DNA from 3 places in the Dysgonomonas sp. ZJ709 genome. Region 1 is predicted to be linked to each of the others. Evidence: riboswitches for the same ligand, from Rfam matches in the RefSeq annotation. Region 1 holds a riboswitch; each other region holds the start of a gene.

Region 1 (3,289 bases):
CCCATCATCTTACTATTGCTGACCGGTGGTGTTATCTGTTCTTGTTCCGACAGATAAACCATTTCGTCATCTCTGCACGAAGTTGATAGCAGGATACAGATAAAAGAAAAGATATATGCTATATTATAAAGCTGTTTCATATTTCGATACTTAAAATAAATCTGAAATTGCGGCCGGGCATCGGGAAATTTAATACTACGTCGTAGTATTGGTTCAATGCATTATTTACTTCTATGGAACTTTTTACTCTGTAACTTTTGAAATTGAATGTTTTCTGTACTGACATATCGTGGGTATACCATGGCTGTATATGATTGCGTTTAATGTTGTTTATTCCACCATCATAACGTTCACCTACGTATATAAAACTATAATTCATATTCCATGATTCATATCCTGCGTTAAGAATTGCCGAACCGCTATGCCATGGTGTATAGGGAATCTGGTCGCCATACGATGATAAACGAGGTTCGGTTTTTGTGAAATCCTGCGCCTTGGAATACGAGTAGGTGAGGTTTGTACTTAAACTTACTTTACCTATATGTCCTTGTAAATTGGCTACTACATCCAGACCTTTATTTTCTACTTTTCCCATATTGGTCATCATCCATCTGAAATTGCTGTTTGTGGGCGATGCGATGATTTTATTTTCGATATCGAGATAATAGGCATCCACTTGTAAAGTGAAAGCGTCCAGATTACTTTTTTTAAATTGTTTATTGTAACTGAATCCAATATTATATTGATTGGTGTATTCCGGCTTCAGATCGCTATAACCTATTTCGGCATAATATAAATCGTTGAAAGTCGGCATTCTGAATACACGTTTGTAGAATGCACGTAGATTGAAGTCATGCTTTTCGAAAGGCTTGTAGCCGACCACTATCGCAGGTGTTATTTCAGATTTATTGGGAGATGCCTTGCCGTTTCTTACAGATTCTTGCACAAATGAACCTAACAAACTGGCCTGTGCTTTTACCTTATTTACTTTTACCGAACTGGCTAAAGCAACAAGTGTTGTGGTGCGTTTCGGGTAAGCGAAATTATCGTAATTGCTCATCGTTGCGTTCAGTTTGTTCCATTGGAAATCTGTAGATAGGGATATATCCCACCACGAAGTCGGCGAATACATATTGATAGCCGACAAGTAAACCTCTTGCTGATAGTACGTATTATTGAACGATATTCTGTCATTGACAACCTCCCCCATAAACAAAGTGGTGTCGTTCGATAGATAATGTGTATAATCGTATGCAAACTTACCTTTGAGTTGGAATTTGTATTTAGGAGTGAAATCTTTGTTATAACTCGATTGGGCAAAGAAGTTTTTATCCCATAACCTGTCACCATTATAAAATACATTGTTGACTATTGCTCCGGGCAGTCCTCGTTCCGAATCATAATAGTATATTTTCGATTCCCAATAGCCATCGGCAACTACTCCATATAAGCCTCCTTCGATACGGAGAGCTTCTATGTCGCTATTCTTACGGGTGGCGGTTGTGTCGTAAGCAATAGACCCGTCTGTATTCACCCGTTTGTATCTGAATTTATACTTCCCATCCGATTTGATGTATTCTGAACTTAAATTCATACTCAATTTACTGCTGAGTTTCTGTTCCCAACGAACAGAGGGATTGATAAGTTGTATCGATCCGGCTTTATATCTTACGAGGAGATTTGTTTTCTTATCTTTTTCAAATTTCGGTTTTTTAGTTCGCAGATAGATAGATGCTGCCGACCCAAAGTCTCTTGCCGACTGAAATGTTTCGCTTTTTTGTCCGTTATACAGTGATAACTCTTCCATATCGTCGAGGGAGAAACGACCTAAATCGACTACTCCGTTTTGTGCATTGCCCAATTGTATTCCATCATAAAATACGCCGACATGATGCGTACCCATATTGCGTACATTGACTGTCTTGATACCACCTATACCACCATAATCTTTTATCTGTATACCTGCAAAATAGCGAAGCGCATCCGAGACGGTGTGGTTGCTTAGCTGTTGTAGCTTAGTACCTGATAATCGTTGTGTCGGAATCACTTCTTGAAAGGGTTTAGCAATGACGATGACTTCTTTCATCTGCTGTATGCTGTCTAACAGACCTTGTGCATAAAGGGATGTTGTGCAACAGTAAAGTAAACAGATGGATAGAAATCGTATTATGTTTTTAAACATTCGCTAGTTTGAATAATTGATCAAAATAGCTTTCTCTTGATGTGGATTGGAATAATTGCGCATGCAATATTTGCAGAAAAGAATCGTAAGTATCTTACTACTTCTGATAATATTCTCCAGCCTCATACCTCGAAAGCTTTAAATATAAATATTCTGGCAGGTCTTCTGACTTACTCTTGTTTTGAATATCCTTCCCATCTTATTAATTACGACAGTGGATTTTGTCCATTCAAAACATAGTAGAGCTTACAGCAGCGGGTCTGTTCAGGATTTTCACCTGATTCCCTTTTCATTACTTGTCCGATAAATACGGATTTGTAACACCAAAATGTTGGTACAAAGATAGGGTATTAAATCGATATGCGTTGGTAATTTAGAGAAAAATGCATTGAAGCCCACTACTACTCACCCTCAATTCGTTTTGATATATAGAAGATTATGTGAAAACATATTAGAATCCCCCACGGCATTGCTCGTAGAACAATATGAGATAGCAAATGTTGTAATATGTAGTGAATCTACGAATTTGTGATGTCTGGATACTTATACGGCAATTCCATAATATAAAGGGTGGCTTTGCTTATAATCGTTGTTTAAAGTTATAATATTTAACCCATATTTTATGTATGTCATAATTCCTCATATAGCAACAGAGAGTGTAACCAGCTCATCTAAATTCTGGATACTACAGTATCTCCATGATGCATTATCAGGTATTGGAGTCAGTATCAAAGTGTCTAATGTTATTGTTTTCACTGTTGCATTTATATCCCTAATCGTTATTATATGGTTATTGAACATTATAACCTCAAAGCTATCCTCTGTTTTTAGACGGAAAGAGGAGTCCAACATGAGATCCAAAATATACAATGTATTGGTTCAGAAGAAATTTTTTAACCGTCTGATTGTACTTGCTGCGATTATTGTTGTCTTTTTTAGTTCCGGAGTTCTATTTTCGGGATTCTCAGAAAGTTGGATGCGGTTTGAGTTTGCGATTTCTAAAATTGTAGTGGTATTCTGGGTCTTATTAGTATTATCTTCACTTTTGAATGCGTGGGAGTTATTCTTCAAGATTCACCCCAAGACACAGCAAACATCACTCAAGGG
Region 2 (3,289 bases), on a different contig from region 1:
CATTCATGTTCATCAGACAGATAAGCACGTACAACACCTATCATGCTGTTCAGTTCGTCGAGGCAACCGTTTGCTTCAATACGTATATCATCTTTATCCACACGCAGACCACCGTGTATTCCTGTTTTGCCCTTATCTCCACCTCGTGTATATATTCTCATAACAATATTTTGTTTATTCAAAAAGACTCAATAAATCCAGTTGTGCCCAATAAATATGGGTATAACCTGCAATCAGATTTTTGTAACGAAATAATTTGGCATCCACTTCTATGCCTTTTGCATTATATATTTTAGCAATAGAAATAGAATTTTCAGCATTTGCTATTTTAGAATAATGAAACTCGTGTCCTTTAATATTCTGCCCATTGTAACTGAGACTACGGTAACCCAACTTTAGCCTCATTTGTTGCATAGTAGCATTTTGTTTCAAAACATCTACCATTGGATAAACATTTCCATCCTTATCTGTAATAGATGAGCACAAATACATCATACCACCACATTCAGCTAATAGCTTACCTCCATTTTCAATGTAATTTCTGATACTCTCGTGCATCGATTTATTTTCACTCAATGCTGATAGATGTAATTCGGGATATCCACCGGGAAGATAAATAAAGTCTGCTTTCGGTAGTTCCTTATCCCACAGAGGACTAAAAAAAGTGACATCTCCTAATTCTTTCAAATACTCTATATTTTCGTAATAGAAGAAATTGAATGCTTCGTCATAAGCAACAGCATTTTTTAAGTTTTTATTTGTTATCTTTTTATCCGCTAGGGAAACAACAGGTCTCTCTTGTTTTGTTATTTCCAGTAAACGATTTATATCTATATGTTTTTCAATAAATGAAGCTACTTTATCAGCAAAATGGTCGAAACAAAATTCTTTATCGAGACTTAATCCCAGATGGCGTGACGGTATTTCTATATCCGCTTGCTTAGGAAGATAACCTAAAGGCTCTATGCCAACATCCTTACATGCCTCTTTCAGAAAATGATAGTGGCTTTCTGAACCTACAAAATTGAAAACAACACCTACAACATCTATATTCTTATAGAAATTTTTAAATCCATATAGCATTGCCGCTGCCGAATATGCCATCGATTTAGCATTAATAACGAGTACAACAGGAATATCAAGCAATTCGGCTATCTGCGCACTGCTTCCCTGCATACGATCGTACCCATCGAAAAGTCCCATAACACCTTCGGTAACGCAAACATCTTTACTTGCGCTATGTTTTGCATATAATTGTTTCACATGATCGGGGGAAGACAGAAACAAATCCAGATTAATAGAATGTCCGTGCGATGCCAAATCATGGTATTTAGTATCTATATAATCAGGACCACATTTAAAGGGTTGCACCTCTAATTGTCTGTTCTTTAATGCCCTCAATAAGCCTAAGGTCAGGGTCGTTTTTCCTGATCCTGATGATGTGGCTGCAATAAGGAGATTGGATATCTTGCTCATAAAAATTGATTCTTATTACAAAAATATGAAATGCACACTATAAATCATATTTATATATACATAAGTTTTATTTATTTTATTGAAACTATTTTCTATAACATTTATTAAGACTATCTTTGCAACCGCTTAGGTGATACTAATGGACAATCGTCTATTGTATTTAAAAGGGAATTCGGTTAAAATCCGAGACAGTGCCCGCTACTGTAAACTCTTCTTAAGTCTTTGAATAATACTCATACCACTGTCAGAAACAGTAAACAGTGAACAGTAAACAGTAACAACAATCTAGTTGATAACTGATGACTGATGACTGATAACTGGTACGATGGGAAGGATATTCAAAGATGGAGTAAGTCAGGAAACCTGCCAAGCAAAACAGTAAATACGTATTCTCGGGGTCAAGAATATTTTATTAACACTTTATTCATTATTATAATGAAAAAAACCTTTTTTATGCTCATGGTATTAGCTTTTTCTAATGCCCTAGCAGCTCATTCCGGTCCAAATTTTGAAGCCTCCGACATCTTCAAAACATTGGGGAAAGGAGACAAAGTAGCCATATTGATGGTTCACTTCGGTACCACCCATGCTGACACTCGCGCCTTAACTATCGATGCTATTAATGAAAAAGTAAAAAAAGAATTTTCTGATGTAGAATTTCGTGAAGCATACACTTCACGTATCGTAGTAAAACGTTTAGGAGAGAGGGGTATTCAAAAAATGAATGCTTCACAGGCTCTTGTGCAACTAAAGGCAGATGGTTACACACATATCTTAGTACAAGCCACTTGTATTATCGATGGGGTAGAGATGGAAGCCTTAAACAACGAAGTAGATCAGATGCGGTCTTCTTTTAAAGAAATCCGTGTAGGTGATCCGTTATTGTATTCACCACACGACTATGAAAATGTTATAGAAGTATTAGCTCAAAGAAAAGACACCTCTACAGCTTATATTTGGATAGGGCACGGCACGTACGATTCTTCTACTGCCCAATATGCGATGCTAGATTATATGTTGAAATCGAAAGGGTATAATAACTATTTTGTAGCAACAATAGAGGGCTACCCCGAATTTGATGATGTATTGATGCGCCTAAATTCGATGAAAGCAAAGAAGGTCGTGCTTGTTCCTTTTCTTTTTGTAGCAGGCGAACATGCTAAAAACGACATTGCAGAAGACTGGAAATCAGACTTAGAAGAAAAAGGATTTGCTGTAGATGTACACATGGAAGGCTTAGGACAAAATCCTGCAATACAAGACCTATTTATTTCTCACCTTAAATTTATTTCTCACCACCGTAAAATTGGCATTATGAAAAAAAAGGCCATTTATGAAGTGACCGGAGAAAAAATGAAATAAGACTAAGTAAGCACAAAAAACACATTAATTTTAATGAAAAAAATAATATTATCTGCCATTTTTATAATGGCAGCAGGGGTAATTAATGCCCAATATAAAAACATTACCGACACAGTTCATGCTATAAAAGAGATTGTTATAGAAGCTCCTATCCAACAAAGAGTAAATATGATTAATCTTAATGTGCCATTGAGCTATCTGCCTCTTTCAGTGACTAGTGTCTCAAGTAAAGACTTAGAAATGAGAGGGATTCTGAATCTCGAAGATGCTGTTAAGTTTTTACCCGGTACTCGCATGCAAACGAGCTATGGTGCATTCCAAACGTTTTCGGTGCGGGGATTTACCAATGCAGCCATAATGATTGATGGCGTGAGAGATGAGAGAACTATCGTAAACTCAAATCCATTTCCTGATTTATCTTCTGTCGAGTCATTAGAGTTATTAAAAGGAC
Region 3 (3,289 bases), on a different contig from region 1:
CGATTCTATATTCGGTACCGACTGAAATTTTATTATATTGTCCGGCATTAAATACACCTTTCAGATTGGCATTATAGTATTTTTGACGACGAACAAATACTTCATCTCCGGCTACGACTCCGGTTTTCGTATTATCAGCTATATATACTTGCGAATAATCAAAGTTGTCTGTATTCAAATCCAATGAGATAACACCTTCATTTTTGAGAAGATATTTACCACCCAAACCGATCGAATAATCTTCGTATAGCATATTATATGCTGATACACTTGGTACGCGTATATATTTTTTATCATAAAGACTACCTTCCACATACACGCTTAATTGTTTTGTTGGAGCAACAGAAAGCTTCTGACTTAATATATCGGAGTAAAAGCGCATGGATGCTTGCGCTTCGGTATCCACGAGTTCGCCTGTTTTACTGTCTACTGTTTTCGAGTTTAATTGCCATCCATCTGATTGATTCCGTTGGTATGCCGTAGAAGATGAAAATATTCCCAGATTCAAATCTACATTTATACCTTGAGTAAACTGTCCATATTCCGAATAACGTGTATTACTCGATGCGAAAATTTTCTCTTTACGCTTGTCGGTAATAATGTTTACTACACCGGCTATGGCTTCCGAGCCATAAAGAGACGATGCAGCACCTTTAAGTATTTCGATACGTTTCACATTATTCATATTGATACGTGAGAGGTCGATATTTCCACTTACATCACCTGCAAGCCTTCTACCATCTATCAATATAAGAATATACCTATTGCTTAAACCGTTTAGCTGCATATATGTACCCATAGCATTTGGGCTGAATGTAAAGGATGAATTAAGAGCAATCATTGCATTCTCAAAAGTAGGAATATTCACATTTCTTAATTCCTTCTGCGATATTACTTCTATTGCAACAGGCGATTCTTGCAAACGGCGATGTGTTCCTGTCCCTGTAACAACAACTTCATTGAGATTTAGAAATGATTTTACTAATGTAAGTACAATATCTTCTTTCGAGCCATTTACATCTAGACGAGTAGCTTCGAAGTCCATACGACTAGCTCTTAGAGTGTAGTCCCCATTCGGGACATTGTTCAGTTCGAAAAAACCATTTGCATTGGTAACTGTTCCAATTGTCGTTTTTTCGAGGCGTACTGTAGCATTTGCAATTGGACGGTCAGTTTCGTCGACTACCCTCCCTTTTAATGTGATTTGTGCACATAAAACATTAACAAAACAGCACAACAATGCTGTAAAAAATACTTTCTTCTTCATTGAGAATAAATAGAATAAGATGTTAATAACTTATACTCTTGACCCCGAGAGTACATAAATTAATGTATTTTGCCTGGCAGGTTTCCTGACTTACTCCATTTTGAGCGCCTTCCCATCATATCAGTCATCAGCCATCAGTTATCAACGAAATTGTTGTTTACTGTTTACTGTTCACTGTTTCTGACAGTGGCAAGAGGGTTGCTCAAAACTTAACAAGAGTTTCACAGTAGCGGGCACTGTTTCGGATTCTAACCGAATTCCCTTTTAATACAAAAGATGGATATCTTTTTGTATCACCTAAGCAGATGCAAAGGTAGGATTTTTATACTTTTTATAACATATATTAAAGAAAATAGATGTCTATTATAATATCATAAATTAAATCTATATCGTATAATTTCTAATCACTAAAATAAATATTTTTAAAATTGTAATTTTTCTTATATATTTACAATTTAAATCTATAATTAAAAACACCATAAAATAATTCTTCTCTATTATCAACTTAAATATAACAACATGAAATTAACTATCAAGAGTATAATGATGTCTGCGACAGCCTCATTAATGCTATTCAGTTCTTGCTCAAGTACTGAGCCCAACACCCTAACCGCTGAAGAAGCAGCTGACGGTTGGGTTTTATTATTCGATGGCAAGACGATGGACGGCTGGCGCGATTACAACGACTCCGTACTAACCGAACCATGGCATGTAGTAGACGGCTGCATCCAAGCCAAAGGTGACGGAAGTGATGCCAGCGGTTACATCGTCAGTGAAAAACAATACGAAAATTTCGAACTATCGTGGGACTGGAAGCTATCTAAAGGCGGAAACAGCGGTATGCTATACCATGTAGTAGAGCGTCCACAATTTGCAGTACCTTATGTCACAGGACCTGAATACCAACTGATAGACACCCCTAACTTTCCCGAACCACTCGAAGACTGGCAAAAACTAGGCGTAGACTATGCCATGCATTTACCAGACACAACATTGATGAAAGTAAATCCCTACGGAGAATGGAATAACTCGAAAATCATATTTGATAACGGTCATGTGGAACATTGGCTGAACGGCGTGAAAATATTAGAATTCGAAGCATGGACAGACGATTGGTTCGACCGTAAAAACAGTGGTAAATGGGCACATGCTCCTGAATATGGTTTAGCAAAAAAAGGCGTATTCTGCTTACAAGACCATGGTTACCCGGCATCTTTCCGCAATATAAAAGTAAAAGAACTTCCACGCAAATCGAAAGAAGTATCACTCTTTAATGGAGTCGATCTCAAAGGCTGGGAAAAATACGGCACAGAACTATGGTACGTGAAAGACGGATTATTAGTATGTGAGAGCGGTCCCGACAAACAATACGGTTATCTGGCTACCCGCGAGTATTATGATGACTTCGACCTATCAGTAGAATTCAAACAAGAAGCAGACGGAAACTCAGGCGTATTTATTCGATCATTCATCGAAGAAGACGTAAAAGTAAACGGATGGCAAGTAGAAGTAGCACCAAAAGGTCACGACACAGGCGGCATCTATGAATCTTATGGTCGAGGCTGGTTAATCCAAATACCAGACGAAAAAGAAACCATTCTCAAAGAAGGAGAATGGAATACACTTCGCATCAAAGCCGTTGGAGACAATGTAACAACATGGTTGAATGGCCAAGAGATGGTTAACTTCGATGATGCTAAGATTGGAGCAGGCCAAGGCCGTATCGCCCTACAGATTCACGATGGTGGCGGTATAAAAGTATTATGGAGAAATCTAAATGTCAAAACATTGTAATATATAACTGTAATAACATATAATAAAGGCTGCATAGATTGATCTATGCAGCCTTTATGTTTTATATAAATTATATACAGATTACTTAGTAGCTGAAGATTGTACTTTATCAAGAACACGTAAGTAATTACCGCCCCATATTTTAGCTATATCGTCTTCTGAATATCCTTTTTCTATTAGCTTTACAGTAATGTTGATTAAATCGTTCGCCCCTGAGCAGCCTATTAC

Evidence for each region. A riboswitch is a leader RNA that binds a small molecule or an ion and turns the genes downstream of it on or off. The one in region 1 is predicted to bind cobalamin.
Region 2: another riboswitch for cobalamin. It lies ahead of G7Y56_RS11750 (sirohydrochlorin cobaltochelatase); the one in region 1 lies ahead of G7Y56_RS03320 (TonB-dependent receptor domain-containing protein).
Region 3: another riboswitch for cobalamin. It lies ahead of G7Y56_RS11765 (TonB-dependent receptor); the one in region 1 lies ahead of G7Y56_RS03320 (TonB-dependent receptor domain-containing protein).

The regions. Positions count from the first base shown of each region.
Region 1 is NZ_JAAKEM010000002.1:250,670-253,958, forward strand. It holds gene G7Y56_RS03315 (DUF5074 domain-containing protein) at 1-140, opposite strand, end outside; gene G7Y56_RS03320 (TonB-dependent receptor domain-containing protein) at 137-2,182, opposite strand; cobalamin riboswitch at 2,320-2,525, opposite strand; gene G7Y56_RS03325 (mechanosensitive ion channel family protein) at 2,805-3,289, shown strand, end outside.
Region 2 is NZ_JAAKEM010000016.1:22,288-25,576, reverse strand. It holds gene G7Y56_RS11760 (cob(I)yrinic acid a,c-diamide adenosyltransferase) at 1-161, opposite strand, end outside; gene G7Y56_RS11755 (cobyrinate a,c-diamide synthase) at 175-1,476, opposite strand; cobalamin riboswitch at 1,588-1,862, shown strand; gene G7Y56_RS11750 (sirohydrochlorin cobaltochelatase) at 1,912-2,838, shown strand; gene G7Y56_RS11745 (TonB-dependent siderophore receptor) at 2,872-3,289, shown strand, end outside.
Region 3 is NZ_JAAKEM010000016.1:26,940-30,228, forward strand. It holds gene G7Y56_RS11765 (TonB-dependent receptor) at 1-1,267, opposite strand, end outside; cobalamin riboswitch at 1,325-1,583, opposite strand; gene G7Y56_RS11770 (DUF1080 domain-containing protein) at 1,787-3,061, shown strand; gene G7Y56_RS11775 (gamma-glutamyl-gamma-aminobutyrate hydrolase family protein) at 3,143-3,289, opposite strand, start outside.